3 regions of the Bacillus sp. AL-1R genome follow, and region 2 is predicted to be linked to each of the others. Evidence: riboswitches for the same ligand, from Rfam matches in the RefSeq annotation. Region 2 holds a riboswitch; each other region holds the start of a gene.
The links. Region 2 has a riboswitch for thiamine pyrophosphate ahead of thiT (energy-coupled thiamine transporter ThiT). Riboswitches for the same ligand answer to the same signal wherever they lie in the genome.

Region 1 (10,675 bases), 1.2 Mb from region 2:
GGGAGAGTATTATCGTATATACGGAGAAAAATATTTTGCTAGTAATGCAGGTCAATGTGGGATTACAACGATTTTAGCAAGAATTGAGGGAGCTGTACCTGGAAGTAAGGGATTAAGTTTATTTTTAGTGCCTTGGAAGAATGATGACGGTACAAATAATGGATTCACGATTCGTCGCTTAAAAGATAAGTTAGGTGTAAGAGCAGTTCCATCAGGAGAAGTTGAATTTAATGGAGCGAAAGCATTTCTAATCGGAGATCCTTCCAGAGGAATTAACTACATGATGGAAGCATTGAATTTATCTAGAATATGTAATGCTGTAGCTTCTGTTGGAATTATGAGAAGAGCTTATGTAGAAGCGAAAAAATATGCTGAAAATAGACCAGCATTTGGACAAATATTAACGAATTTTCCAATGATACAAGAGACATTAGCAAAACTTGCAACCATTCAGGAAGTACAAACAAGTGCAGTATTTAATTTAGTGGCCTTATATGATCGAGTGGTTGGTAATGAAAATGGAACAACCGAAGAACAAACATTAGTAAGACTTTTAATTGCTATATTAAAAATGCGTACTGCAGAAGAAGCAATTCATTTCTCACATGAAGCGATTGAAATGCATGGAGGGAATGGTTATATTGAAGATTTTGTTACACCTCGACTTTTACGAGATGCTCAAGTACTTACAGTTTGGGAAGGAACAGCAAATATTTTAGGTTTAGAGATTTTAAGACTATTTAACAAAATGAATGGTTATCAAGTTTTTAAATCATATATTGAAGAAAAATTAGTAAATACACCTCAAACATTAGTAGATGAGAGTGAAATCGTAAAGAAAAAGCTAGAGGAATTAAATGAAATTGTTCTTTATACAGCTAATTTAGATGCTAATACTCAAACATATAATGTAAAGAAAATCGCAAATAAAATGGCAGATTTAGTTGAGGCAGTTACTGCTCTTGAAGATGCAAAAGAGCATATTCGAAAAGAATACATTGCAAAAGTATTGATCCATGAACGATATTTTAAAGATGAAATTAATAAGGAACAAATTCATTTAAAGTATTTTGATGAAATTGTTCATTACAAAGTTTCAATTAATAAATGAAATGCTCTACTAAATAGAAATTTTTAAAATAGGAAAGACACCCTATATTTGAGGGTGTCTTTTTACTATTTCAACTCATTCATATTATAGTTCTTGGAAACAGAAGTAGTTTCAAAATGAGTAAAAGAATAAAACACAGTTAAGATGAGCAACATGCTAGAAATAATAATTACTGGAAAGAATGATGATAGTAGTTTTGGAAATCGCTGACTTAAAAACATAGTAGAACAAAATATGCATGAACAAGTTACTAATAATAAACAAATTAATAATAAAGCTTTTGCCTCACTTATAGATACCATGACAACAATCATACTCCCCATCATACCGGCCATCATTCCAGTAAAGATCCCCTCGATTAGTGCAAGAAAATGTAATCGAAAGCCGATACATAATCCGATGAGTGCAGATACGCCCATTGAAATAAGTAAGGAATTGAAAAATTGTTGGTGATTTGAAAGTGTAATGAGCACACCTATTGTTAAACCAGTAGACATACTGATCATCATCATATACATCATTTGATGCATCTGGTCATTATTTTTGGGTTTGAGATGGATTGAAATGATCGTTATAAAGAGCATTAAACTAATACATACCCAACTGGTGAACATATATGATACCCCCTAACTAGTCGCTTTTTTATCATCATATGGACAACATAAAATAATTAGAATTAAAAATTGACACCTATACCCCCTATGAGTATATAATGATAGTGAGGTGATAAGATGGAAAATTGCCATGATGATCAAATGGTTCCAAGAAGTGAAGAAGAAATTAACGATTTAATGAAACGTCTTCGCAGAATAGAGGGGCAAGTAAGAGGTATTCAAAAAATGGTGGAAGAAGACCGTTATTGTATAGATATTTTGACACAAATTATGGCGGTTGAAGCCGCTATGAAAAAGGTAAGTTTTTCTTTAATTGAAAGACATGCGAATCATTGTATGGTTAAGGCAGTTAAAGAAAATAATGGCGAAGAATCGGTAAACGAATTAATGGAGGTTATTAAGCGTTACGTAAAGTAAAGGGGGGTGATTAGAATGAGTGATGCAAAGCAGTTAACCCTCGGTATAGAGGGGATGACTTGCGCCGCATGTGCAACCCGAATCGAAAAAAGCTTAAACCGAATGGACGGCCTACAAGCAAATGTGAATCTTGCATTAGAAAAAGCTACTATTATCTATGATACAGGGCAATATCAAACTTCTGATTTAATAGAAAAAATCCATTCGATTGGTTATGAGGTTGCAGTTGAAAAAATTACGTTAAATATTGAAGGAATGACATGTGCTGCTTGTTCAGCTCGAATCGAAAAAGTAATAGGAAAAATGGATGGGGTTGTTCAAATAAATGTGAATCTAGCTATGAATATAGCAACGATTTCTTATTTACCTGAAGTATTAAGAATTCAATCCATTATAGATAAAATTAGTCACATCGGTTATGTTGCATCCTTAAAAGACGAAAATGGAGTGAAAGAAAAAGACACAACAAGAAACAAACGGATTCAATTAATCGTTTCAATCTTACTTTCAATTCCGCTATTGTATTCGATGGTATCTCATCTGCCATTTAGTACAAATATTTGGATGCCACATTTATTAATGAATCCATGGTTACAACTTTTGTTTGCAACTCCAGTTCAGTTTATTATAGGTTGGCAGTTTTATGTCGGAGCATTTAAAGCAATACGAAATTATAGTGCAAATATGGATGTGCTTGTAGTCCTTGGAACTTCAGCTGCTTACTTTTATAGCTTAGTTGAGTCTATTAAGACAATAAATAATGGTATGTATACGCCACATCTATATTTTGAGACAAGTGCGGTTTTAATAACATTAGTTTTACTTGGAAAATATTTTGAGCATATTGCGAAAGGGAAAACGACTGAAGCAATTTCAAAACTCATGGAATTACAAGCTAAGGAAGCAATCGTTATAGAAAATGGAAAAGAAATTCATGTACCATTGGAAGCTGTAAAGGTTGGAGATCTCCTTCTAGTAAAACCGGGTGAGAAAATACCTGTCGATGGTATGATTGTATCAGGTGTTTCTACAGTTGATGAATCAATGATTACGGGTGAGTCATTACCAGTTGATAAAAAGGCTGATGATAAAGTTGTTGGGGCAACAGTTAATGGAAATGGTATTTTGACGGTTCGAGCTGAAAAGATCGGTAAGGATACGGCACTAGCAAATATAGTGAAAATAGTTGAAGAGGCACAAGGTTCAAAAGCTCCTATTCAAAGATTAGCAGATCGAATTTCGAATCTATTTGTTCCAATTGTAATTGGCATAGCTATATTAACATTTATCATTTGGTTTTTTGTAGTCGATCCACAAAATTTACCTAAGTCAATTGAAGTAGCAATAGCTGTTTTAGTCATCGCATGTCCTTGTGCTTTAGGACTTGCTACGCCAACTTCGATTATGGTTGGAAGTGGAAAAGGTGCGGAAAATGGGATTTTATACAAAGGTGGAGAATTTTTAGAAACGACACAAAAAATTAATACAATCATTCTTGATAAAACGGGTACTGTTACAAAAGGCAAGCCCGAAGTAACTGATCTCATTAATATAAATCAGCGAGAGGATTTATTGAAGCTCATTGCAAGTGTAGAAAAAATGTCAGAGCATCCACTAGCACAAGCAATTGTTCAATACGCTCTTAAACAGCAATTGCAACTAGCTGATATTACAGAATTTACTGCCATACCTGGATATGGAGTAGAAGCTTTGATTGAAAATAAAAAGGTATATATCGGTACTAGAAAGTTAATGAATGAAAAGAATATCGATTTTTCGCCAGTTGAAGAACAATTAATCATATTTGAATCTGCTGGGAAAACAGGAATGCTAGTAGCAATCGACGAGAAGCTGGAAGGTATTATTGCAGTAGCCGATACAATTAAAGAATCTTCAAGAAATGCGATAAAAGCATTAAAGGATTTAAAAATAGAAGTTTTTATGGTAACCGGTGATAATAAACACACAGCAAAGGCGATTGCAGATCAAGTTGGGATTGAAAATGTATTTGCTGAAGTTCTACCAGAGAAAAAAGCAGATATCGTTGCAAAACTGCAAAAACAAGGGAAGATTGTTGCGATGGTTGGAGATGGGATTAATGATGCTCCGGCTCTTGCTAAAGCTGATATTGGTATGGCGATCGGTACTGGTGCAGATGTGGCGATTGAAACAGCAGATGTTACGCTAGTAGGTGGCGATTTATCACATATTCCAAAAGCTATTAACTTAAGTAAGAAAACAATGAATAATATACGTCAAAATTTATTTTGGGCGTTATTTTATAACAGTTTAGGTATACCGATTGCAGCTTTAGGGTTGTTGCAGCCATGGATTGCAGGTGCTGCAATGGCTTTTAGCTCTGTATCGGTTGTCATAAATGCATTAAGGTTAAAACGCATAAAAATTTAGGAGGGTTTAGTAATGGAAACAGTTTTAAAAGTAGAAGGTATGACATGTGGACACTGCAAAGCTGCAGTTATGAAAGCGGTAGAAGGTGTGCCTGGTACAAATAATATAATCGTAAGTTTGGAAAATAAAGAAGTAACATTCAATACTTCAAACGCTGAAACAATTGAGAAAGTGAAAGAAGCTATTGAAGATCAAGGGTATGATATCGTTTAAACAAAGTGTTATCTAACAAATTAAAGGCGGACTACGGGTTCGCTTTTTATTTTGGGAAAAATACTATAGCGGGGGAAATTTAGATGAAATACATATTGTTATTACTTAGCTTTTTTACTGTTCTTGCATTAAGTGGTTGTGAAGGTAAGACACACACGGGATCAACTCATCAAAATATGAATCATGAAACAAAAGAAGAAATGAATTCTACTCAAGTAAAATTTTCATTTAATGGTAGTCCAGAGAGTGATAAGAAAGTAGAGTTACACATACAGGTTAATAGTTTAAAAGGTAAACCAGTTGATCAGTTCGAAATTGAACATGAAAAATTGATGCACTTGATCGTTGTAAGTAAGGATTTGTCATTTTTTGACCATTTGCATCCACAATATAAGGGAAAAGGATTATTTACAGTCACACCAAACTTCCCAAATGGCGGTGAATATAAGTTATTTGCGGATTTTATACCTAAGGGCTCCGATAAAAATTTAAAATCCGAATTAGTGAAAGTATCGGGACATCAAGCCAAACCAATTTCACTAATACCAGATAAAATATTAACAAAAGTAATTGATGGAAAAGAGGTTACTTTAAAATTTAATAAATTGACGACAAATGATGAAGTTAAAATGACATTTACGATTAAAGATGCTAAAACAAAAAAAGATATAAATGATTTACAGCCTTATTTGGGTGCTATTGGTCATGTTGTTGCTATTAGTGGGGATACGAATACTTACCTACATGTCCATCCGATGAATGAAAAATCGAGTGGACCTGATGCAGAATTTATGACTAGTTTTCCTAAAAAAGGATTATATAAAATATGGGGACAGTTTAAACAAAATGGTGAAGTGTTTATTGTACCATTTGTTGTGGATGTACCATAAATTAAACAGAAAAAAGCAGGGAACATTTTCCTGCTTTTTTCTATTATTTAGATCTTACTAGTTTTATAAAATATTTGGCTCCATATCTGCGGTTTTTTCTATTATATCAATAACTTTACGATAAAGTTCTTTCGCTACTGTAGGTTCCTTTGTCCCATGAATAATTGCTCGACCATCTTTAAATAAAACAATGCGATGATCTTCAATAGTACATGACAACAAATAAGGATTTACGATCAAATCATCTACTAATCCTAGTAATCTTTGAGAGAGGCTACTTAGTGTTGGTAGTTGAGGAGACTCTGTTTTTAATTGGACTGCATCTCTTCCGCATAAAACATATGACTTCATCTGGTCATCATTTTTTAAAAATGGATAACTTCTTATAGAGCCACATGTTGGGCACTTTTTATTTTTCAATTTTTCGATGTTTATATCAGACTTTTCATGCTTCCAAACATCAATTGATTGTAAGATTGGTGAAATTTCATAGTTCGTAAGATATTGCAGGGCATAGGTTACTTGGTAGGCAGCAATCATTTGTACAATTGGACTGATAACTCCTACTGTATCGCAAGTCATATTTATAGTTGGTATATGATTTAATAAACAGTTAAGACAAGGAGTTTTTCCTGGAATAATTGGAAACGAGAGGCCATAGCTTCCAACACACGCACCAAAAATAAAAGGAATACCATGCTTAATGGCTGCATCATTCACAACCATTCTAGTTTCGAAATTATCTGTTGCATCTAGTATGATTGTGTGACCTTTAATCAGCTCTTCAATATTAAGACTAGTAATATCTTTTATTATACTAGTAATGGACACTTCACTATTAATTTGTTGAAGTCGATTTTTAGCTGCAATTACTTTAGGTAATTTATTTCTAGCATCTTCTTCAATATAAAGAGACTGCCTTTGTAAATTTGTCCATTCGACGTAGTCACGGTCAACAATTGTTATATTTCCAATGCCTGCTCTGACAAGCATTTCTGCTATTGATGAGCCTAGTGCACCTACACCAATAATAATGGCACTGGATTTTTGCAAGTTTGATTGACGATCTTTTCCTAAAAATAATTCTTGTTTTGCATAACGGTTTGTCAAGAATTCACCAACCCTGTGATTGGGCTACTAGCTTCACCATAATTTTTTTCTTCAATTCTGCCTGCCTCATAACCAAGCCTTCCTGCTTCAATAGCAAGCTTCATCGCAACAGCCATTTTTACAGGATCTTTTGCATTAGAAACCGCTGTATTTAAAAGTACACCATCAGCTCCTAGCTCCATTGCAAAAGCTGCATCTTTTGGAGACCCGATTCCGGCATCTACTATAACAGGTACATTTGATTGCTCAATGATAAATTTTAGATTTAAAGGATTAATAATTCCTTTTCCGGAACCGATTGGAGATGCACCTGGCATAATCGCATGGACACCAAGTTCTTCTAGTCTTCTTGCAAGGACAACATCGTCAGAAGTATAAGGTAATACTATAAACCCTTCATTTAATAACATTTCTGATGCTTTTAATGTTTCGATTGGATCGGGTAGTAATGATTTATCACACCCAATTACTTCAACCTTGATCATATCGCATAAGCCTGATGCTTTTGCCAATTTTGCAATTCTAACTGCCTCTTTAGCAGTTTTTGCACCAGCTGTATTTGGCAATAATCTATATTTGGATAAATCTAATTGCTCAAGAAAATTTGGTTGAGATTCCTCAAAAATATTCATTCGTCTAACAGCAAAAGTTAGGATCTCAGCTTCCGATACTTCAACAGCTTCTTTCTGGACTTCAAATGAAGGGTATTTTCCTGTTCCTAATAATAATCTTGAATGAAACGTATGATTTCCTATTTTTAACATGATTAGCCACCACCTACAAAATGTATAAGTTCTACAGAATCTCCGTTAGAGAGATTAGTTAATGAATACTGCTCTTTATAAATAATTTCTTTATTAACTTCGACAATAACAATTCGGTTTTCTAATTGATATTCATTAAGCAGATCCTGAATTGTACAAGTTTTGCTGGAAATTTCGATATTCTTTCCGTTTAATCTTATTTCCAAATGTCTACACCCCCAAATCATTAAAGTTAACGATTGATTTTAAATGCTTCAATCCAGCTATGATCGACTTTTTGTTTAAGAATCAAATCCCGAATTAATTTTCCAGTTGCTGGTGCAAGTAAAACACCATTTCTAAAATGGCCGGTCGCAAATAAGATTTGATCATCCTCTGGATGAGTTCCTATAAAGGGATGATAGTCGAGCGTTCGCGGTCGTAATCCTGCCCAGAAAGAATCAATTTTCATCTCTTCAATTTCGGGAAGCATTTTTTTAGCGTTTTGTATTAATGACTCAATCCCTTTTAAGCTAGGGTTCTCATTCCATTCGTTATCCACCATCGTAGCTCCGATCACAAGGCGACCGTCATTTCTTGGAACAATATAATTTTGTTCATGGAAAAGAGTGTGTTTTAAAGCAACTTTTTCACTTCTGACCGAGATACATTCACCTTTAACGGGAATAATTTCGTGATGTAATCCAAGCTGTTGAAACAATGAATTACTCCAAACGCCGCTTGCAATTACAATCGTTTCTGCTTCAAAATTGCCATTTGTTGTTTTAATTAAATAATGTGAATCGTTTTTTTGAATCTGAAACACATGTGTATATTCAAAAATAGATGCACCTAACATTTGAGCACCTTTGCAAAACGCGTTACAGACAGAAACAGGTAATACATTTACATCGTCTTCAATATAAGCTGCTCCAATTATGCTAGGATGGACTCCAGGTATCTGTTTTTTTAACTCCTCCTGGTTATACCAAAGCGCTGAAGTTTGAGTGAGTAGCGGAGTTAATTGTTTTTTTTCTAAATCTGTATAAGCTAGTTTGAAAATGCCACCATTTTTAAGTTCAATATCAATTCCACAAAGTTCTTTTAATTCTTCTCTAAGGTGAAAATAAGTTAATTGACTGTTTCTAGCAAATGAAAAAAATGACTCAGATTGATCCCACTCGGAATGGGCACCAAGCATTCCAGCAGCAGCTTTAGTTGTTTTCTGTCCAACTTGCTGACCTTCAAGAACTGCGACATTTATGTTTTCTTTTGCTAGATAATAAGCTATTGAACAACCTATTATTCCACCACCAATTACAGCAACATCAAATTTCTTGTTCATAAGCAAATTTGCACCTTTCAAAATATTGCAGCGCAGCTTCTAGAGGATTTCGGGCAGAAAATATGCCAGACATTACAGCTATACCATCTATATCGTTCTCTTTTAGAACTTGGATATGTTCAGGTAATATTCCTCCGACTGCATAGATCGGTATCGTTAACGTTTTTTTCATTTCAGGAATTAGTTCAATCCCGTTTGGTGTTAATCCATTTTTACACTTAGTTTCAAAGCAATGACCGTACATAATATAGTCAGCTTGATCATTTTCTGCCTGTATTGCTTCAGTTAGTGTATGGACTGATTTTCCTACTCGTAAATTAGGAAAATATTCTTTTACATCAACAAGAGGAAGACCATGTCCTGGTAAGTGAATATTTGATAGATTAGAGAAAATAGCGATATCTAAACGATCATTTAAAACAATTTTTTTCATATCTACTTTGTTTAATTTTAGTAGATTTAAGAGTGATAGTAGCTCGATTGCTGTTTTGGACTTTTCGCGAATTTGTACATAGTCGACTGCATCGATTATTTGAATTATTTTTGTAGCAAGTACTTCGACTGAGTGCTGATCATCTGTAATTGCAATAAGTTCCATGTCCCAGCCTCTTTCATTTTCAAGATTTTTTCAAACAAAAAAACCACTTTCCTAAAAAAAAGAAAGTGGTTACATTACACGCGAAGAAAAATATAAAATGCGCCACTTTCCTACGCAGGTACTAGCCTGTTCAGGTTTTGAGGGTTTAAAAGTAACTACTTTATTCTCAGCCCTTATCAAGGGATCCCCTAGTGATGAATATGTATGAAAATTAATTTTAGCATAGCATATAAAAAATAATATTCAATACTAAATTTTTTTACTAGTCCATTTTTTTACTAGAAATATGGCTTGAAGTGTAGTGAATTCAAGTGTTTTTGAGAGTATAAAAAAACCATAATTTTTTTATTTTGGGATTTCTGTAAAAATTTAGGGAAATAAAAACATTTACATTTTAAATTTGCGGGTTTATATTTAGTTTGAACAATTTAATCGATTGACTAGGGGTGTCCAATTATTTGGGCTGAGAGAGAAACGTTATTAAGTTTCTTAACCCTCAGGACCTGATCTGGTTCATACCAGCGTGGGGAAGTTAGAAATTTTTCATTAATGATTATCTAATTGTTAATGTAGTTTTGCTAACACTTAGCCGGGTCTTTAAAATAAGACGCCGGCTTTTTTCATGCTTTGAATGGATTGGATTTCGTCCTTTTTAATCAAATTATAAAGGGGAATGAAATCAAATGAACAATTCTGTAAATGAAATGAATTTTTCTATCATGTCTAGTTTTTCAGGGAGTAAGAAAGTGTATGTTGAAGGATCTAGACCTGACATTAAGGTGCCAATGCGTGAGATTCAATTAAGCCCAACAACTGGCACTTTTGGCGAAGAAGAAAATGCTCCAGTTAGAGTATACGACACAAGTGGACCTTACACAGATTCAGCTAGCTCAGTTGATATTCGAAAAGGACTTAAGGCGATTAGACAAAACTGGGTAATCGAACGAAATGATGTTGAAGAGTATGAAGGGCGTGAAATAAAGCCTGAAGATAATGGATATCGAAAAGAGACAGATCAACAAAATGTTGAAGTATTTAAAGGGTTAAAAAGAAAACCGTTACGTGCAAAGGATAATCAAAATATTACTCAAATGCATTATGCTCGTAAAGGGATTATTACACCTGAGATGGAATTTATTGCGATTCGAGAAAATGTTTCTGCTGAATTTGTTCGTGATGAGGTTGCAAAAGGAAGAGCTGTCATTCCATCGAATATTAATCACCC
Region 2 (10,675 bases):
TCGTCAGTTTCAGAAGTTTCATGTTGAGAAGTTTCATTTTCATGATTTACTTCTAATGAAGTCGCTGAAATTTGCGATTTACCCTCTTCTAGGTCAATTGAATCTTCAATTTTCTCTTCTACTGCTTCAACTGCTTTTTCTGTTACTTTAGAAGAGCCTTTATCAAACTTGTTTAGTGTTGAATCTTTAATTTCGATCCATTTATCTTTTACAATTTGTACATTGCCTTCTAATTTCTCAACTGAGTTTTGTACTACTCTCAACTGATTTCGAACAGCACCTTTTACGATTTCTGGATCTTCTTTAATTTGATTTAATTTGTTTGTTACGCTTCTTCCTTTACGTGAGATTTTCTCACGATTTTCTTTGTTAAGTAGAGTAACCCCTGCACCAATTGCGACTCCGACTAGAATATTGCGTAAAGCTTTGTTACGTTTTGACATTCTACATCCTCCTCTAAACTGTTAATTGGTGTTGCTTTAAAATATGCTGAAGTAAATGAGTGCATCCTTCTGTAATGATCTCATATACTTCATTAAAATTACCCGTATAATATGGATCAGGCACTTCCTTCCACATTGATGCTGGAACATAATCTGAAAGTAGTGAAATCTCTCCTATACAATTATTTCTTGCTAAATTCATTAAATCCTCTTTATTCTGTGCATCCATAGCGACAATATAACTAAAATATTTAAAGTCATTTTCTGTCACTTTTCGAGCTTTCATACCTTCGAAGTTTATACCTTTTTCACTTAATAAACCTTGTGTTCCCTTATGCGGAGGATGGCCAATATGCCAATCTCCAGTACCAGCTGAGTCTATCATAAATTGTTTATCTAACCCTTTTTCTGTCACTAAATGACGAAAAACAGCCTCAGCCATTGGCGATCGACAAATGTTACCTAAACAGACAAATAATACTTGAATCATCTCAATGTCTCCTTCAAATTATTTACACTTTATGCCAAAATTTAGCTGTTTCTTTTGTATTATTCTACACGGTATATTTTAAAATGAAAAGCAAGCCATTGTGAATAATTTATGGCTAGTATAAATAAGATAAGAGTTATCATGCTTATTTTTTACAGAATAGCTATGATTACACTCATTTTTTTAAAATAATTTCATTGATTATCTAAAAAAAACTTTGTAAGGTATGAACCGATACTTTCACAAATTCCATTAAATTTGATCAACATTTTTAATTTTTACAGATAAATTAATTGTATTTTTAAATGACCTTGACTATATTTAGTAAAGACAACTAAATGTAAGTTAAACCACAAGGGGAGCCATTTGGCTGAGAGTGAATAGATTAAGCTATTCTTACCCTCTGAACCTGTTAGTTAGTACTAACGTAGGGATGTGGCACGATGAAAAGCAATGCCGGGATCATCATGCTACCCAGTATTGCTTTTTTTATTTATTCCTACTAAAATCTCCCTAAATTTGAAATGTGGAAGTGGCACGCCTCATACCTCGATTCCACAAAGGGCAAGGCGCACGAACTAGGCATGACAAATGTATGCGACTAGTCGCTAACTTCATTATTTTCAAAGTGTTTCACTACATAGGTTGTCCACTAGATAAAGGGGGAAATAGAGATGAAGACATCAAAGATTCAATTAATGGCGGAAATAGCAATGTGTGCAGCACTAGCAATCGTTTTTGATTTCTTACCATTGTTTACTGCACCTCAAGGTGGCTCTGTATCATTATCAATGATTCCAGTTTTTCTAATTGCTTTTCGTTGGGGATTTAAAGAAGGATTAATTACTGGTCTATTATTAGCAGCACTACAAATCGTTACAAAGCTATATTTCGTTCATCCAATTCAAGTATTTTTAGACTATATTGTCGCATTTACAAGTCTCGGATTAGCTGGTCTTGTTTATAAACAAATAAAAAATAGCTTAACAAATGGCAATAAAAAAAGAGCAGCAGCCTATATAATTTTAGGAACTTTTATCGGCTCACTTGCTCGATTCATCTGCCACTTTATTGCTGGGATCGTTTTCTACGGTTCATACGCACCAAAAGGTACACCAGTTTCACTTTATTCATTAGTATATAATGCTTGGTACATGGTTCCTTCATTTATTATTAGTGCAGTTCTATTAATCATTTTACTTTCTTCTGCGCCAGTTCTTGTTCATGTTAAAAAGAACCGTAATCAAGCAGCATAAGTATAGAAACCTTTACAAATAAATTAAAAAGGAACAGAATCCCCCATCAATTATTCAGCTTGATAGGGGGTTAACTTTTCCTTTTACTTCAAATTATTTCATGATTTTAAAGTGGTGTATCTGCTAAAGTCCACGTTAAAGTCGTCTTATATTTAGCTCCTACTTCTTTATAGGCCCCTCCTGGCACGAAAAGAGTAACATTTGATGAATTCAGACCATATGAAATCGTCCATGTTCCGAATCCCTTTCCCTCATCTGCAAAAGCTACATCCTGTGCACCTCCACCTGGAACCAATGTTACTGTTTTGGCTACTGGTTTATACTGCTCGTCAGTCGTTGAGTTTAAAATAGGATCAGTTAATTTTAATACGGCACCAGATAGCTCATTATTTCCACTCTTAAATTGTTCATTTTGTTGTACGGATAATTTCCACCCTGTTTTTGCTCTTCGGTGGTCTGTTACTTGAATGAAATTTGGTACTTGAATGACTGAACCATCGGAAGTTTGTTTTACTTGATCTAATTGAGCAGTATAAACTTCATTACTACCTGAAATTTCATGTTCACCAAAGTTAAAATTTGAGACATAATCAATACTTAATGAACTCTTTGTTCCTGGTTCATGAGGATTATTTGGATCAGTTGGGTTTACTGGCTCGACTGGATTTGTTGGGTTTGTTGGATCAACTGGATTTTTTGTTTCTGCTGTTACGGTAGCAAATGTTTCTGTACTAGTATTCCCTGCAATATCGGTTGCAGTTGCCCTCACTACATCTCCCTCATACAACGTCCGTGGCGGTATAGATACCGAATACGAACCATCTGTTTCAGTGATTGTCGTTAGAATTGATTGATCTGGTAAAATGATCCTTACTGTACTACTTGCCTCTGCTGTTCCCGTTATACTTGTACTTATATCTGTAATGGAATTAATAACTGGCGGTAAAATCGTTTTGTCTACTGTAAAGTGTCGAATTGTTTGATTACCTGCTAGATCCGTGATGACTAATGTATGTTCACCATCATCAGGATTGATCGTACCAGAAGTAATGGTAGTCCCATTTAATTTTGCTGTATCAATACCGCTTAGCGCATCACTAAATGTAATATTTGTTGCTGTATTACTATTATATAATTGCCCGTTTGCATAGTTAGTAATAGGAGGTTCTTTATCAATTTTGACAGTAATTTTAGCTCCAGGATCAGTTTCCGGATTACTTTGGTTTCCAGAATCATCTTTTACTCTAATTTGAATATTTGTCGTACCTTGGGTTGAAACTGTATAATCAACGCCTGTTGAGGTTGCATTACTTAATCCATCTTTATTCCATGTAGCACCATTATTTGTAGAAACCTCGTACGATGTCGGATCAACCCCATAATCATCAGTTGCTGTGAAGTGAATTGTCGTGTTTTTATTGGTCCATGATGTACCACCTGTGTAATCTTCTGGTATGGTAATAATAGCATCCGTTATTTTTGGTGCTTGAGCATCGATCAATGTGACTGAAACAGGAAAAACCTGAAAGATTTGATATCCACTACCATCAATAGCTTCATGTCCACCGTCTTCAAAAAGAATTCTAAAATTTACTGTTGTTCCAATAGCGGTGAAAGTATACGTTATATTCTCAGGATCTGTGTAGTCTTTCCATTCATTTACTGGCGAAGGAAGAGTATCACTTAATAACCAGCTATACCTAGGTTTGGTATACTTATGTTCAATAAGGTTAAAAGAAAACTTTAAGGTATAAGTTTGCCCTGGAATTGTATTAATCGTTTGCTTCATACCTACAAACTCTTGAGAATCTACAGTGTTGAAAACTTTTAATAAAATCCCTCCAATACCTGAAATAGGTCTAACATAACTTTGTGGATCAACTTCACCAAACACCTTATACCAACCTCCACTTTGCCCTTCAAAATTAGGGCTATAAGGACCTAGTTCTTGGCCTCTATTTAAATACGACACAAATGTCCAATTTGGAAAAGTAGTTGTTTGACTATCAAAATTAAATGTAGAGTTTTGAAATAAGTTTGGAAAGGTTGCTGCTTCTGTAGTAGTAGGTTTAAGTAATCCCTTAACTCCAAGTTCATTCGGCTTTGTCACACTCATTATGATGACAAAAATAGAAGCTAAAACAATTGCTTTAAAAAGACGTTTTCTTTTTTTCACCATTTTGTTTCCCCATTTCAAAATTAATTTTTCTTTACTGTTTCTCTATATTCTTTAAACGTCTAATTAAGATAAACGTAAAAATGACTAGTAAAAGGAATAAAATACCGCCGATTACGTACCACATTTTACTATCCTTGTTCAGATCTAAAGTATTTAGTTCTTCTGCTGAATTGCTCTTAACGGTATATATTCTTGTCCATTTCCATGATTGCTCACCATCTGAGACGTTTATTTCTATACGGTAATTACCAGGCTCAATCGCTTGGTCATCCCAATCTATTGCATAATCAAAATTTGAATTCGGTGCCATTCTTAGATTTTCTTTCATTGTTTCATGAAGGATTTTTTCACCATGTTCTGTATATACTTTCGCATCTACGCTCAAATTTTTTAACATAGCTGGCTTTATATTTTGTAAATTTGCTGTCACTACATTTCGTGCATTGATTTGTGCTGGTTTCACTTCATTTAATTTCAAATCTGGCTTGACTACTTTATCGGTTTCTCTTAATAAAACACCAATAACATACGCATATTTATTTTTTATTTGAACGCTTCCATCTTCTTTTTTTGCTTTTCCTTCGTCTTCTTTCTCACTAAAATGAAGTCCACCTAATATAACACCATCGAATTGCTGATTCGGCATCTCAATCGTAATCTCTATTGTTGACTCACTTTTTGCTGGAATTTTTGTCTCTTTTTTTACTTTAGCAATCGTAGCGAAAGGTATTTCTAACGTATCGTCTACTTTTGAATTTGAAACACTGTAATCCGTAATTCCATTACTATTTGTAGTCGCTGAATTAGCTTTTGTCTGAACAACTATATTTTTATTCGTATCATTTTTAATTTGAACATTTAAGATTTGTTTTTGTCCTGGTTTCATTCTCAAATCAAAATAAGTTTTGCTCTGATCAATTTGATTAGTTGGCATAACAGGCGATACTGCAAAATTCATTTCAGCTGCACTTGCATGAAAGTTATTAATATTTATTAGAAAGAAAATAATAATCATTTTTTTTAGTACATTCATAGATAGCTCCTTTTTTGATCTTGACTAAAAAAATTCATGCAAATTAGATTACTTTTGTTTAGTATCTTTATTCGATTTATTTGCAATACACAAATAGTTTAACTATTTGCCTACTATATTTGAAACCCCCATCAAATTCTCACAGTTAAATATGTGAAAAATGTAACATGACACTATTCGATCGTTCAACGACTATTTTTACCTAAGTCAACGGTAATGAGTTTGAGTTTTAACTATTTTTTTGTTTCGTGTTCTAATCCAGATTTTAGGTGTAACTGTTACGAATGCTGTTATCGCTATCTTTTAGTTCATTCAATCACCAAATAATAAAAATATTTTATTCACACTTTAAATATGCATTTAATTTTTGAACACTTTGTGAATTTTGGTTATCTGTCCTTTTCTTCATTCATATATATAATTACAGAAAAATTTTAAAAGGGGGTTTTATCATTGGTCTATGATGTACTCATCTTTTTCTTTTTTGTCATTATTCTTCTTGGTATGACTGGTTCATTATTTTTGTTATTGAAAAGAGCTTTAAATAAGGATGATGCACTTAGAATAGATCCGAAACTTTCTCTGCCTAAAGAAAATGAGCATTCATAGAATACCCCCCCATCCTAGTGATGGGGGTATTCTTTTACTGTTGAAATAAAGCATTGTCAATATTGAACAACAGAAGTTTAAGTTTATATTTGAGCGAAAATTTGAATGATACTTCCTCATAACAGGTTCATGAGGAAGGAAACCACCGAAAATTTGAATGATACTTCCTTATAACAGGTTCATGGGGAAGGAAACCGCCGAAAATTTGAAAGATACTTCCTCATAACAGGTTCATGAGGAAGGAAACCTCCCAAAATTTGAAAGATACTTCCTTATGACAGGTTCATGGGGAAGGAAACCACTGAAAATTTGAATGATACTTCCTCATAACAGGTTCACGGGGAAGGAAACCACTGAAAAATAGAAAGATACTTCCTTATAACAGGTTCATGAGGAAGGAAACCACTGAAAATTTGAAAGATACTTCCTCATAGCAGGTTCATGAGGAAGAAAACCGCCGAAAATTTGAAAGTTCCTTCCTCATAACAGGTTCATGAGGAAGGAAACCACTGAAAATTTGAAAGATACTTCCTCATAACAGCTTCATGGGGAAGGAAACCACTGAAAATTTGAAAGATACTTCCTCATAGCAGGTTCATGAGGAAGGAAACCGCCGAAAATTTGAAAGATACTTCCTCATAACAGGTTCTTGAGGAAGGAAACCAGCAAAGATTAGAAAGTTCTTTACTCATAGAAGGCTTTAGTGGAAATCAGCCAAAAATTGGCGTTGACAAGCTCATTTTTCAACACTCTGCCCCATCTTAGAGATGGGGTTATTCATTTTAAGGAAGGCATTTTCATTTCATCTTTCCGTTAACTTACAAACTTTTCTTGGGTAAGAAAGAATCATTTTTTAATCCTCCCACTCAAATAAAATGTAGTTTTTTTATTTCAATATAATGCTATTGACAATTTAACGTTAATTTTACTAATTGTTGTCTGAGCTATCAAATATTACCATGACTATTTTTACTGAATATCAGTTAAGATGGTTTATATGGTTTTTTAATCTTTTACATCATTTAGAGGAGGGATTTTAATGGATACATCGTCCATCTCAAAAACGACTGTTGATGTGCTAAACAAACAAATAGCAGATTGGAATATTCTATTTGTAAAGTTACATAACTATCATTGGTATGTAAAAGGTCCAAATTTTTTCACTCTACACACTAAATTTGAGGAATTTTACAATGAAGCGAGTTTACATATTGACGAGCTAGCAGAGCGAGTGTTAATAATTGGTGGAAAACCACTAGCTACAATGAGAGAGTATCTTGATACTTCAAGTCTTAAAGAAGCCAATAAAAATATTACTTCTGATGAAATGGTACAGGACATTGCTAAGGACTTTAACTATTTAATTGAAGAATTAAAAGATGGTATGGAAATTGCAGAGTTTGAAAATGATTCAGTTACACATGATTTACTATTAGGCATTCGTGAACAGCTTACAAAGCATGTTTGGATGTTAACAGCTTACTTAAATTGAATTTAAACTTAAGCTTAAATTAAGAAAAGCAGTGTAAAATAAAAGGATTAATGATCCTTCTATGTTTACACTGCTTTTTTCATTTCTCTTTATCTATAAATGAGGATTAGTAGAATTATACTTATTTTTTTTAATCTATTTCTTAATTTTCAATGTGAAAAACAGGCAATTTGAACTAGGAATTTCAAACTACAAATTGCTCATCCAAATAATATTTTCCACAAAATTATTCCATTTTCCGACAAAAACCCCTATTTTTCTCCTTCGTTTTCAAACACATTTCATAATCAACTTCAACTATCGTTTTGAAAACGTTTTCATTTTGTATTTTTCTTACTCTCCCTTATTTTATTTACTCTATCAACCTTTTCACCGAAACACGATCACATTTTTTTCCTATTAATTTACTAGTTAATCGGAATTCCGAATGAATTATAGTCATAAAGGACTAGATATTACAGTAAATGTTTTCATATTGAAACATTCGCGTAATAATATTATACTTATGAAAATTCAAAATATATAAATAATTCTGCGCATAAAATCTCGAAAGGAGACACGAAATGTCAAAACCTCTTTTGGAAATCGAACATTTAACGACATCGTTTCGTATAAACAACCAATATTACCCTGCTGTGGATGATGTATCACTGACTGTCCATGAAAATGAAGTTCTTGCAATTGTGGGTGAATCGGGTTGCGGTAAAAGTGCATTAGCCCTATCGATTTTAGGACTACATTCAAATAATCGTACAAAAATGAATGGATCGATCTCTTACAAAGGTACAAATTTATTAACGCTAAATGATAGTAAGTTAAATAAAATTAGAGGGAAGGAAATCGGAATGATTTTCCAAGAACCTCTGACTGCTTTAAATCCATTAATGACGATTGGTAAGCAAATTGAAGAAAATTTAGATTTCCATACTGATCTTTCACGGACACAAAAAAAAGAGCGTGCACTAGAGCTACTAGATCAAGTTGGAATTCCAAAGCCAGAGGTTACTTATAAACAGTACCCGCACGAATTATCTGGTGGTATGAGACAACGTGCTATGATTTCAATTGCCATTGCATGTAACCCTTCGTTTATTATTGCAGACGAGCCAACTACTGCTTTAGATGTAACGATCCAGGCTCAAATATTAGATTTATTAAAAGAAATTCAAAAGAAAACGAAGCTAGGCATCATTTTAATTACGCATGACCTAAGTGTTGTTGCTGAAGTAGCGGACCGTGTTGCTGTTATGTATGCTGGACAAATCATTGAGACTGGTTCAGTTGAAGAAATACTAAATAATCCATTACACCCATATACGCGCTCACTATTAAACTCTATTCCTACTACTCATTCAAAAAATCAACGACTTCATATTATTGAAGGTACAGTGCCACCTTTAGACAAACTACCTAGAAGTGGCTGCCGATTCAGTCACCGTATTCCATGGATTCAAAATTATGCTCATGAAAATCAACCTATCTTGCACGAAGTTAAACCAAATCATTATGTACGTTGTTCTTGTTATAAGCATTTCCATTTCAAGAACGAGAAAGGAGCACCGATTGTAAATGTCTCTATTAAAGGTTGATAACTTAAAAGTACATTATCCGATTCGTGGTGGTATTTTCCGAACAGTCGTAGATCATGTTCGAGCTGTTGATGGAATTTCATTTGAACTAAAAGAAGGCGAAACATATGGTTTAATTGGCGAATCTGGTAGCGGAAAATCTACTGCAGGTAAGGCTATTCTTCAATTAACACATGCTACTAATGGGAGTATTAAGTTTTTAGACAATGACTTAATCAAACTAAATAAAAAGCAATTGCGAGCATTTCGACAAGAGATTCAAATGATCTTTCAAGACCCATACTCTTCTTTAAATCCTAAAAAGCGTATTATTGATTTAATTGCAGAACCGCTAAGAAACTTTGAAAATTTAACTGCTGAAGAAGAGCGTGAAAGAGTACTTTACTACCTTGATAAAGTTGGTTTATCTAAAGAGTCACTATATAAGTATCCACATGAATTTTCTGGTGGGCAACGTCAACGAATTGGGATTGCTAGAGCTTTAACTTTACAACCTAAGTTAATTGTTGCAGATGAGCCTGTTTCTGCTTTGGATGTTTCAGTACAAGCTCAAGTACTTAATTTCTTGCAAGATTTACAAGAAGAATTCAAACTAACTTATTTATTTATCGGTCATGACTTAGGTGTTATTCGCCATTTATGTGATCGAATTGGTGTTATGTATAGAGGAAGACTTGTTGAGGAAGGCACTACTGAAGATATCTTAAACAACCCACAACATATCTACACGAAACGATTAATTGCGGCAATACCAGATATTCGTCCAGAAGTTCGTGAAGAAAAAATTAAAGAAAGACAAGCAGTTAGACAGGAATATCAACAAAATGCTTCTTCTTACTTTGATGCAAATGGTCGACCATTTGATTTAAAACCAATCTCAGATACTCATCGAGTAGCATTACCTTAGAAAGGAGTAACGAATATGTTAAAATTTGTCATTCGCCGTATACTCATCATGATTCCTCAGCTACTGATCTTGAGTATACTAATCTTTGCACTAGCCAAAGCAATGCCAGGTGATGCACTAACTGGTCGATCGATCAACCCAAAGGCTAATCCACAAGAGATTGAAAAAATTCGTGAAGAAATGGGTTTAAATGATCCGGCATATGTTCAGTATTATCATTGGATTAAAAATGTTGCAAAAGGAGATTTTGGTGTTTCCTATACACATAAAATCAATGTAGTAGATGTAATTGGTGATCGTATTGGAAATACTGTATTACTTGCCCTATGCGTTTTTCTTGTGACTTATTTACTGGCAATCCCACTTGGTATTATTAGTGGACGCTATAATGACACGTGGGCGGATAAGCTCATAACCGGATACAATTATTTAGGTTTTGCTACCCCTTTATTTATTTTTGGTATTGTCATGTTGTTTGTTTTTGGATTTTATTTTGATCTTTTTCCTACGGGTGGTAGCGTAGACCCTCAAGTTGCTGACGGAACGTTTGCTTATTATGTAAGTAAATTAGATCATCTTGTTTTACCAACTTTATCAGGTGCACTTATTTCAACTGTTGGGATTTCTCAATATTTACGTAGTGAAATTATTGATACAAAATTAAAAGATTTTGTAAG
Region 3 (10,675 bases), 590 kb from region 2:
ATATTCTACATTAAATATATCTTTTATTTCCTCTTCATCTACACTGCGATCAAAAAATTGTTGGACGATGCAATAGAAACAGGCTGCCCAAATATTTCGATCCGCTGGCATTGGGATAAACGGGAAGTAAATTGTCATAAAATGTTGGAAATGCGTTTTTGCGATTTCGAAAGCTGAAGGATCTTCACTTTCTAATACGTCACTTAATTTTTTTAATATAGCATCTACAAAATTTTTATGTTCTTCGACTGAAACTGATGTATTCCAAATCATTCGTTGGTTGACTTTGTTCAGTTCAAAATCTTTCTCGATTGATTGTTCCTGTAGAATAAACAAAATAAAACTTTGAATTAACGGATTTGCTTTTGGACTTTTTAAAATTTCGCTAATTTGGTCGATAACTAAGTTACAATCTATTCCCCTTAATTCATTAATTAATTCAAGCTGCTTATCAATCGGCACAGAATTTCCAACGATCTTATGTAAATTAACAACTTCACCCTTAATGCCTTCACGATCTGAAATTACTTTATTTGATAATGAGAGCATTGCCTGAAACTTATTCAATTGATTTTCATCAATCCGTTTTTGAGCGAGTAGTCTTTTTATATTTTTTTGTATTTCTTCATATTCTTTTAATTGGAATAAAATGCTTATGTATACTTCAATTGCTTCATCACTCTCAAATGGACCGAAAACTAAATACTCACATCTTTCCTTAGCTTCCCTAGCCCGATTTCCTTCTAATAGACACGCGACTGCAGCAAGCTCTGTTTGAGAGTTATGCTCATTCATTTCTTTTAATTGATTACATAACATTAAAGCTTTACTAAAGTTTTTTTCTTCTAATGCTTTTTTACCTAAATTTATGATCCGATCCTTCAGTTTAGGAAAAAAGACAATATTGTCATCCATGTTACTCTCCCCTAACATTTGTTATTTCCTGCACAAACTAATTATGAAAAAGTGTATCATGAATTAAAATTATTTAAAATATTAATGATACGAGTATAGTTGAATCGTTTTTATGATAACACTGCATTTGGCTATTTTTAGTACCCTAATGGTTTATTGCCAAATCTTTTCCATAACTTTGGAAATTTAGCTTTTAATTCGTCTTTTGATTTCCAATCAATTGTTAATTGTTGTTGAGGATATTCGTAACCTTTGTTTTCGATCAGTGAATTGAACTCATTCCACAATTGATCATCCCAATCATCATCGCCTTTACGCTTGATTGAATATGCTTGTAAAGCCAAATCTAACATATCTTCTAATTCTGGCGTAAGTCCTTCTTCTTCATAAATAGGAAAAATGTATTCAGCTAAATAATCAGGGTCATTTAATGTTTTCTTGTAAACTTGTTCTCCTTGACCGATTAACCAAGCCCTAAAATGGGCAAACGAATCCTCCGAACAGCCGTCCATAATGATCCATGCAGCTCCTAAAAGATTTGCGGTATATGCTTTGGAAAATAAAGTTTCAAATTGAATTTCAAAACTAGCTATCTCATCATCAGATTGTTTAGCTAAATGATTGATTACCCATTCATATGGTTCTTCAACAATATGCATTTTAGATATTAGGCTCCAAAATTCTTTTTCGTTCATTTATATCACTCCACTTTTTTATTTATATTTTAGAATAACATAACTAGTATAAATTTTATGATGATCAAAGTTTTCTATTTAAGAATCGGAATATGTACTAATTTATATAGTAAACGTATTTCATCATTTTATTTCTTAGGTCATTTCATTAAAATACAAAAAAAGACACTTATTTTACATTAAGTAAAACAAGTGTCTTTTGGACGTCCTGAGAGGGATTCGAACCCCCGACCGACGGCTTAGAAGGCCGTTGCTCTATCCTGCTGAGCTACCAGGACATATGGAGCGGGTGATGGGAATCGAACCCACGACCGAAGCTTGGAAGGCTTCTATTTTACCATTAAACTACACCCGCATATTTTTCATTTTCTTGATTCTTTTTTTATTTCTTGGCGACATCACCCTGTCGACATAATTTATTATAGTCACTATGCAAAATAAAGTCAACACTATTTTAAAACTTTTTTTCCAAAATAAAGGAAAAAATTTTAAAGTTGTATAATTACCTTAGTTTATTAGGGTTTTCAAGCTTTTATTACTCCGAATTATTTTGTTTCTATATATGGTTAGTAGCGTCATAAGAGCTACTAACCACCTTTTATTCATGATAATTCAAATGTAGATGTTAAAAGCTTTGTTCCATCTGTATGATAGAAAGTAACACTAGCTTTATTTTCAATTGTTTCAAGAATTGCATAAGTCTTTTCTTTTCGCATTCTCGGTAGTAAAATGCTGCCAGGATTAATAAAAAGCACGCCATCAATTAATTCTGCTCCTAATACATGTGAATGGCCGAAGCAAGCAATTGTAGCACCAACTTCTTTACAACGATAATACAGCTTTTGTAATGACTGTTTTATTCCATGTAAATGACCATGTGTTGCAAAGATAGTATATTCATTCCCACGGTGAATAAATTCCTCAGGGAATTCTCCCCTGAAATCACAATTTCCTCTTACAACATGATAACCCTCTAGTTCCTTAGCATTAACTTCTAATTCCGAATCCCCACAATGGATCATTAGATCTACTCTGTCACGATATCGATCGGCGATTTCTTGCAATGGTTTTGTCAATCCATGACTATCACTTACGATTAGTACTTTCATTAATTTGAACCTTTAAATAATAAGTCTTTATCTTCTTTATTGATTACATTCATTAATGATTTGATTGCATTTGCGCGATGACTCAAGCCACCTTTTTCATCTTTTGTTAATTCAGCCATCGTTTTATCCAATTCTGGCAAAAAGAAAATCGGATCGTAGCCAAAACCGTTTGTTCCTCGTTTTTCGTTAGCAATATACCCTTCAACTGTACCATGAACAGTAATCGTTTCTTTACCTGGAACTGCTAAAGCTAATGCACAATAAAATCGCGCAGTTCTTTCGCCAGGAAAAACGCCTTCTAATTCACTTAAAACTTTTTGCATATTATCTTCGTCACTTTTATGTAATCCAGCATATCGAGCAGAATAAACACCTGGTCTACCTTCAAGTGCATCCACTATTAAACCAGAGTCATCTGCAATGACTGGTGCATTTAACTCACTCGCTAAATACTCAGCTTTTAAGATCGCATTTTCTTCAAATGTAGTTCCTGTTTCTTCAATTTCTTGAATTTCAGGAAAGTCTTTTAAAGATTTAACTTGAAATCCCATTGGGTTAAAAAGCACTTCAAAATCCTTCACTTTGCCTTGATTATTTGTCGCAATAATGATTGTTTCCATCCTTAAAGTTTCTCCTCGAAATGATTATTGAAATTTAATACCTTCTTGTAATAACACTTCTTTTTGTTTTTCAATTAGAGATTTAATGCCTAATTCACCCAAAGATAATAACTCATTTAATTCTTCTCTTGAAAAAGTTGATTCTTCACCAGTTCCTTGAAGTTCAACAAACTGTCCTTTTCCAGTCATAATAATATTCATATCAACACTTGCAGCCGAATCTTCTACATAATATAAATCTAGAACCGGTCCAAGGTCTTCTAAAATACCAACTGAAGTTGCTGCTAAATAATCTTTTACAGGATATGATTTCAATTTATCCATTTTAACTAATTTATCAAAAGCGAGCATCATTGCAACAAATGCACCAGTAATTGAAGTTGTTCGTGTTCCTCCATCTGCTTGGATGACATCACAATCGATCCAAATTGTCTTTTCGCCAAGTGCTTCTAAATCGACAACTGCTCTTAACGCTCTTCCAATTAATCGTTGAATTTCCATTGTTCGACCAGTTACTTTACCTTTAGATGATTCACGTATTGTACGCTCTTGAGTAGCTCTAGGTAACATAGAATATTCAGCAGAAATCCAACCTTTTCCACTATTTCTTAAAAATGGTGGTACACGGTCTTCAACTGTTGCATTACAAATTACCTTAGTATCACCAATACTTATTAGCACAGAACCTTCTGCATGTTTTGTATAGTGAGTAATAATCTCGATAGGTCTAAGTTCATTATTTAATCTTCCATCTGTTCTTGTCATGATTGTTCCTCCTACAAAATCTTCCAAATACTAGTATAGACAAAAATGTGATTTCATTTCTACTTATTGAGTAAATTTAAAGATAAAATTAAAAACCTTGTACAAAAATCCTCACAATTTTTGTACAAGGTTAATAGGATCTTTACATAACAAAGGCTTACAATTTTTTCGTATTTACATCCTTAGGTCTAGAAACTGGTTGGCTTAAAGGCTTGCCTTGCTGGTCGATCGCAGTTAATTTACCATTGATTTGAATTTCAATGGACTTCACACCTTTTTGCTCAGTTAAAGAAAGAACTAATGGCTGTAATACATCATTATTAATCATATTTTTGGCAATATTTCCATAGATACCATCGTTAAAATTAAGGACTAGCTTACCGCCTTTGAATACAGGTTGGCTAACTAGTTTCGTATCACTTCCAAAATCGGAAACTAAATTTGAATATTCAGAAGGACCTTTTACAAGTTCATTTACAATTGCTGTATATGGATCTGTTTCAGCATTTGAAATCCTAGTCGTTACAGGTACATAATAAGTGTCTCCCATTTCCCCTTGAGATACATAATATAGGGTAACTGGTCTGGAGTTCATAATATCTACAATATCACCTTTATCAAAGTTTATTCCATCATCTCTTGTTAACCCATCACCAATTTGAGCCTTATTTGCTGGCATCGATGCTAGTTCTTTTCCGTTTACTCGAATTTTCACCTTTGTCACATTTTCAAATTGAGTTAACGTCCAAGTAACAGCTTGAAATACTTTTAATTCATCTTCAGCACGATATTGTTTAAATTCTGGTGAAAAATCAGCAATGATTGTACCATCCTTTTGAGTTTGAACACCTAGAACTTCTGTATTTGGAGGTAAAACTGCTTGGAAACCATTCGGTAATTCGTCTGTAACAGGACCATCTTTTACTAAGTATTCTAACGCTTGTTTAGCTAGGCTGGTAGATTTAGGTAATTGGAAGGTTTGTGGTACAACATAACCATTACGGTCAAGTAAATATAATTCCCTTTTTACCGTTTCTTCCTTCTTTGCTACTTCTTTTGAAGGTTGATCACTTTTATAAACTACAGTTTTAGGTGGATCAATATCAGTTGAAGATTTCGTTGGGACCAAACTACATCCACTCAAAGTTGCGATTCCACATACCGCTGCCGCTGTTACTAACAATCTTTTTTTCATCAACATACTCCCCCCACGCTTTTTTACTATTTATACGAGCCTGTACATTTTTTAGAACAAGCTAAATAGAAAAAAATAAATAATTTAAATCTAGCTCTAAATTTACTGGAAATATTCACCTAAAAGACCTATCTTTCATATGATAAAAAGACTAAATGAATACCCATCCGAAGAACAGCTCGGTCAAGCAAGGAGGGTTAGCACAGTTGAAGGATAGAGACTATCAAACAAAGCACACACTCACAAAGCGTGAAAAAGAAGTATTCGAGCTTCTTGTTCAAGATAAGACTACAAGAGAAATTGCTGAAGAGCTTTTTATAAGTGAAAAAACTGTGAGAAATCATATTTCAAATGCAATGCAGAAGCTTGGGGTTAAGGGGCGATCACAAGCAGTTATAGAGCTTCTTCGTATGGGAGAGCTTGAATTGTAGTTATTTTGTAGAAATACTTCTACAAACCAACATACTGCCGGCATTCTAAACGACATGCCGGTTATAGTATTTACATTGAAACTAAAGATTTACATTTCTCTATTTTCTTGCCTGTAAAAGAATCTGATTATCTAAATTTTGAAAGTTTTACTTTATATCCTGCTTATAGTAGATAAAAAAGCCTATCTGTAAATTAAGATAGATTCTCTGCTATAGGGGGATTTTATTTTAGAACTTTTTTACCTATAAAAAAACAAAAAGAAAATCGTTTCCAGTTAGAAAACGATTTTCTTATTTCAAATACTATAAAACTTCTTAGTATTTTCATATAAAGTTTTATATGCTACTGATAAATCTATGTCTTTTAACTCAGCGATCTTTGCAACTGAATGATGCATAAATTTAGGATGTGTAAATTCATTCGCAAAAGGCCCTTCAAATGGCCAAGGACCATCTGTTTCTACCATCATTAATTCTAAAGGATACTTTTTTACTAGGTCTTGAATCTCATTTTCATATAAAACATCTGGTGTGATTGAGATAAAATACTCATTTTTTATCATCCGTTTAATTGTATGATCATCCCCTTTAAACCAATGAAAATGAGCTTTTTTAATAATATATTTTTCTAATAGATTACATACAGTTTCAGCGTCCTCATACACTGCATGTAATATGATTGGTTTATTTAACTCTTTTGCAAGTGAGATAAATTTTTCTAGTAATTGAATATAAGGGGCGTAATCAATCTGTTCTTCTAAATTCTTATAATATGGTAATCCAACTTCTCCGATTGCGACCATTTCATCCTTATGAATCATAATCCATTCAATTAATTTATCAACTTCCTCATCAGAAGGAATTCGTTGTTCAGGATGAAATCCAAATGCTGGATGTACACGATTATTTTGTTTTTTTAACGCTAAATTTTCTTTACTAGATTTTAAATCCATTGAAACAGAAATAATTGCTTCGATTTCATGTCTTTCTAAATTAGATAATATTTCTTCTCTTTGACTAGTATCATAAGAATCTAAATGAATATGAGCATCTATCATTTTCATCGTATTACTCCTTCTCTAAAGCCAAATAGATTTTTCTTTTATATTCCGTAAATTCGTCACTTAGTAATAATTCTTTTTTGCGTGGCCTTGGAAATGGCACAATAATTTCTTCTTTTATTTTGGCGGGTTTATCAGAAAATATATAGATTCGATCAGACATTAACAACGCTTCATCAATATTATGCGTAACTAATAAAATTGATCTTCGTTGCTCTTCCCAAATTGATATGAGCCATTGTTGCATGTCTAGTCTAGTAAATTCATCTAATGCCGAAAATGGCTCATCCATGCACATAAACGACTGCGGTGCTAGTAATGACCTTAAAAATGAAACTCTTTGTTTCATACCACCAGATAATTCATGCGGGTAAGCATTCTCATAGTTTTCTAAACCAGTTCTTTTAAGCCAGTCTCTTGCTAATTTTTCATCGGGTTTATGTTTTAACTCTTGTGATAAAACAATATTTTTTAAGACTGTTCTCCAAGGTAGTAATGAATGATCCTGTGGCATAAAACTAATATGGCCAAGTTCTCCATTTATGATTGACCCATTTAGCTTAACTTCACCAGAATCGGGTTTTAGTAAACCGCCTATAAGGTGAAACAACGTACTCTTCCCACTACCAGATGGACCTAAAATTGATACAAATTCCCCCTCATTTACATAAAGGGAAATATTATCTAACACTTGATGACTACTATAACTTTTTGATAATTGTTCCACTTGTAATGTCATTTTCGATTCTCCCCTTTAACTTTCCATTTAACAGTAACTCGTTCAATTACGACTATTAGGAAGAAGAAAAGCATACTTAAAAACATAATAATAAAAATTGAAACAAATACTCGATCTGTTCTAAATGAAGATGAAGCTAAAGTCATATACACTCCAATTCCAGATTTCGCTCCTAGCCATTCTGAAATAACTGCCCCCATTACACTATATGTCGCTGAAATCTTTAAGCCAGAAAAAATCGAAGGTAAAGAAAAAGGCAACTCAACTTTCCAAAAAATTTGTGATTTGGTTGCCCCTGCCATTTTCATATAATTTATTAATTCACTTGGTGTTTGTCTAAAACCATCCAATGCTGAAACTGTAACTGGGAAAAAACAAACAAGAGAAATAATAATTAATTTAGGTAATACACCAAACCCAAACCAAATAATTAATAGCGGTGCCAATACAATAATTGGTACATTTTGAGAAAGAATTAATAATGGGTAAAAAGCTTCCCTAACGCCTGGGATTAAATGCAATAGAAATGCTATTAAAAATCCTAATAAACTACCAATTAACAAACCAATAATCGTTAATTGAATTGTAGAAGAAATATGAGGAAGTAATGAACTAGTTGATTTCATTCCTTCTTTAAAGATTGCGATTGGTCCTGGCAATAACCAAGATTCAATTTTCCAAACTTTAATACTTAGCTGCCAACAAATTAAAAAAAGCAGGATGACAACAATTGGTTGCCATCCTTTTATATGTTTAGATTTCATTAACGATACTTCTCCGTTAACACATCCATCGTAATACCTTTTGGTTGATAAAGTATTTTCATTTGAGTAATAACATTGTGGCAACCTATTTCAATCATTCTTTCATTCATTTTTTGAACAACCATTAACAATTGATTCAAGTCACCTTCCATAGTTGTTTCCAATGGTTGAACTTGATATTTTACACCTGACTCATCAATAATTTTAATTGCTTCATCCACTGCTGGAATAACATCCTCAATATTATTTGTTTTCGGTATAATTTGGACACTCATTAAAGTAGTTTGCATTTTTGCTCCTCCTTATTTCGCTGGTAAGAAATCATTCGTAAATGCTTCTTTTGGCTTAAAGTTTCCTTCTAACAATTTATTTTCAGCTAAGAAATCTGCATAGTTTTTCCAAACTGATAACTTTTGCTCACCCCATCGGTCTGCATCATCTTTATATTTAGATGCTAACCATTCTTGGCTTTTTTCCACTAATTTTTTATCTAAATCTGGATTATCCTTTATTAAAATCGAAGCGGCTTCTTTAGGGTTATCGATCGCAAAATTATATCCTTTTGATGCTGCAGCCACAAACGCTTTTACTGTTTTAGGGTTTTTACTAATCATTTTTTCGTTAGTAGCTAAAACTGGCGTATAGTAATCAAGTTTTTTACTATAATCAGTTAAATAGATCATGTTTAATTTTTCACCGCGAAGTTCTGCTTCAATCCCTGTCCATCCTTGATAAATCCAAGCAAAATCGATATCTCTTTTTACTGCAGTAAAGAAATCAGCATCACCCATATTCACAATATTCAACTTATTAACATTCGCATTTTCTTCTGCCATAAGCGATTTTAAAATTGCCTTTTCAACAGGTGAACCCCATCCACCATATGTTTTTCCAACGAAATCTTTTGGAGACTTAATTTCTTTATTCACTGGTGATGCAAATCCAGAAGTATTATGTTGAATAATTGCTGCAATTGATACAATTGGTACATTTTGAACTCGCGCTTGTGTAATTGACTCCTGATAAGAAACGCCAAAATCCGCTTTACCAGATGCCACCAATTGATCTGCCCCTGTTTCTCCCGGGCTGATAATATCTACATCAAGCCCTTGTTCCTTAAAGTAACCTTTTTCCTTAGCAACAAAAAGCCCCGTATGATTTGTATTTGGCGTCCAGTCTAGTACGACAGTCACCTTTTTTAATTGCTTTGTCTTTTTATTAGTGGCAGTTTTGTCTTGAGCACATCCAGTTAACATTAAACAAATAGCCACTAAAAATACTACTAGTTTTTTCATTATCTATATCCCCTTTTGGTTTTTGTTTATAAAAAAAGAAAACGTCCGGGTACGAACCCGGACGTAAATGCGCTGTAAAAAACATATCTAAAAAGAGATACTGTTCCCTACGCTGGCATCACCCAGATCAGGTTCTAAGAGTCAACATCTTAAGGATGCTATCTCAGCCAGCAACACTGGCCCCTCCACATTTTTCTCATATATAAACTTTCCTCATTAATATAACAGATAATGATTGTATTTACGAATTATTTTTAACTAGTGTTTAAATGTTTTAATACTCTGTTAATAAGCGCAATGAAACTATGAAATTTTAATATTTATTAAAAGAGAATGATAAACAAAAATATCATTTCTTATAGTAAAATCTTAAATGAATAAAGAATATACTACATCAACAAATTTTTTGTAAAATGAGGGGATTTTTTGAATAAACCAATCGGGGTCATTGACTCAGGTGTTGGAGGCTTAACAGTTGCCAAACAAATTATAAGACAATTACCTAAAGAGGACATTTTATACTTAGGCGATACAGCAAGATGTCCATACGGATCACGACCATATACAGAAATTAGAGAATTCACTTGGGAAATGACTAATTTTCTAATGGAGAAAGATATAAAAATGTTAGTCATCGCCTGTAATACAGCAACATCAGTAGTCTTAAATGAAATGCGAGAGAAACTTCAAATACCAGTCATTGGTGTTGTCCGCCCAGGAGCCAGAGCAGCAATAAAATTAACACAAAATGATCGAATCGGTGTCATTGGAACGAATGCTACCATTAATAGTAAAGCATATCATTCTGCACTAAAGCGGATTAATGATAAAGTACTAATCGAAGGATTGGCATGCCCAGAGTTTGCTGGAATTGTTGAAAATGGGGATTACAATAAACCTGAAATATTTGAGATTGTTAAACACACCCTTGCACCACTTATCGATTCAAATATTGATACTTTAATACTTGGTTGCACGCATTACCCATTACTCGGTCCAATCATTCAAAAAGTGATGGGACCATCCGTCCAACTGATCAGTTCGGGCGATGAAACAGCTTTAGAAGTAAGTGCAATACTTGATCAA

Region 1: it holds a riboswitch for thiamine pyrophosphate, as region 2 does, so the genes downstream of both, ACSBO6_RS03375 (thiamine phosphate synthase) here and thiT (energy-coupled thiamine transporter ThiT) in region 2, are expected to answer to the same signal.
Region 3: it holds a riboswitch for thiamine pyrophosphate, as region 2 does, so the genes downstream of both, ACSBO6_RS16400 (ABC transporter substrate-binding protein) here and thiT (energy-coupled thiamine transporter ThiT) in region 2, are expected to answer to the same signal.

Annotation. Positions count from the first base shown of each region.
Region 1 covers NZ_CP197469.1:702,331-713,005, forward strand. The annotation lists gene ACSBO6_RS03325 (acyl-CoA dehydrogenase family protein) at 1-1,111, shown strand, start outside; gene ACSBO6_RS03330 (hypothetical protein) at 1,177-1,725, opposite strand; gene ACSBO6_RS03335 (metal-sensing transcriptional repressor) at 1,843-2,142, shown strand; gene ACSBO6_RS03340 (heavy metal translocating P-type ATPase) at 2,158-4,551, shown strand; gene ACSBO6_RS03345 (cation transporter) at 4,564-4,764, shown strand; gene ACSBO6_RS03350 (DUF8832 domain-containing protein) at 4,848-5,654, shown strand; gene ACSBO6_RS03355 (ThiF family adenylyltransferase) at 5,718-6,764, opposite strand; gene ACSBO6_RS03360 (thiazole synthase) at 6,761-7,528, opposite strand; gene thiS (sulfur carrier protein ThiS) at 7,531-7,734, opposite strand; gene thiO (glycine oxidase ThiO) at 7,761-8,852, opposite strand; gene ACSBO6_RS03375 (thiamine phosphate synthase) at 8,836-9,450, opposite strand; TPP riboswitch at 9,541-9,650, opposite strand; TPP riboswitch at 9,883-9,997, shown strand; gene thiC (phosphomethylpyrimidine synthase ThiC) at 10,134-10,675, shown strand, end outside.
Region 2 covers NZ_CP197469.1:3,993,423-4,004,097, forward strand. The annotation lists gene ACSBO6_RS19095 (hypothetical protein) at 1-443, opposite strand, end outside; gene ACSBO6_RS19100 (low molecular weight protein-tyrosine-phosphatase) at 457-933, opposite strand; TPP riboswitch at 1,279-1,384, shown strand; gene thiT (energy-coupled thiamine transporter ThiT) at 1,608-2,189, shown strand; gene ACSBO6_RS19110 (WxL domain-containing protein) at 2,296-4,368, opposite strand; gene ACSBO6_RS19115 (WxLIP family cell surface protein) at 4,400-5,401, opposite strand; gene ACSBO6_RS19120 (hypothetical protein) at 5,855-6,010, shown strand; gene ACSBO6_RS19125 (Dps family protein) at 7,065-7,502, shown strand; gene ACSBO6_RS19130 (ABC transporter ATP-binding protein) at 8,066-9,091, shown strand; gene ACSBO6_RS19135 (ABC transporter ATP-binding protein) at 9,072-9,998, shown strand; gene opp4B (oligopeptide ABC transporter permease) at 10,014-10,675, shown strand, end outside.
Region 3 covers NZ_CP197469.1:3,403,723-3,414,397, forward strand. The annotation lists gene ACSBO6_RS16335 (hypothetical protein) at 1-915, opposite strand, end outside; gene ACSBO6_RS16340 (DUF4240 domain-containing protein) at 1,053-1,610, opposite strand; tRNA gene ACSBO6_RS16345 (tRNA-Arg) at 1,815-1,888, opposite strand; tRNA gene ACSBO6_RS16350 (tRNA-Gly) at 1,892-1,965, opposite strand; gene ACSBO6_RS16355 (metallophosphoesterase family protein) at 2,213-2,719, opposite strand; gene ACSBO6_RS16360 (XTP/dITP diphosphatase) at 2,719-3,339, opposite strand; gene rph (ribonuclease PH) at 3,364-4,104, opposite strand; gene ACSBO6_RS16370 (GerMN domain-containing protein) at 4,262-5,305, opposite strand; gene ACSBO6_RS16375 (helix-turn-helix domain-containing protein) at 5,506-5,730, shown strand; gene ACSBO6_RS16380 (TatD family hydrolase) at 6,027-6,794, opposite strand; gene ACSBO6_RS16385 (ABC transporter ATP-binding protein) at 6,799-7,530, opposite strand; gene ACSBO6_RS16390 (ABC transporter permease) at 7,527-8,294, opposite strand; gene ACSBO6_RS16395 (thiamine-binding protein) at 8,294-8,584, opposite strand; gene ACSBO6_RS16400 (ABC transporter substrate-binding protein) at 8,597-9,589, opposite strand; TPP riboswitch at 9,677-9,786, opposite strand; gene racE (glutamate racemase) at 10,016-10,675, shown strand, end outside.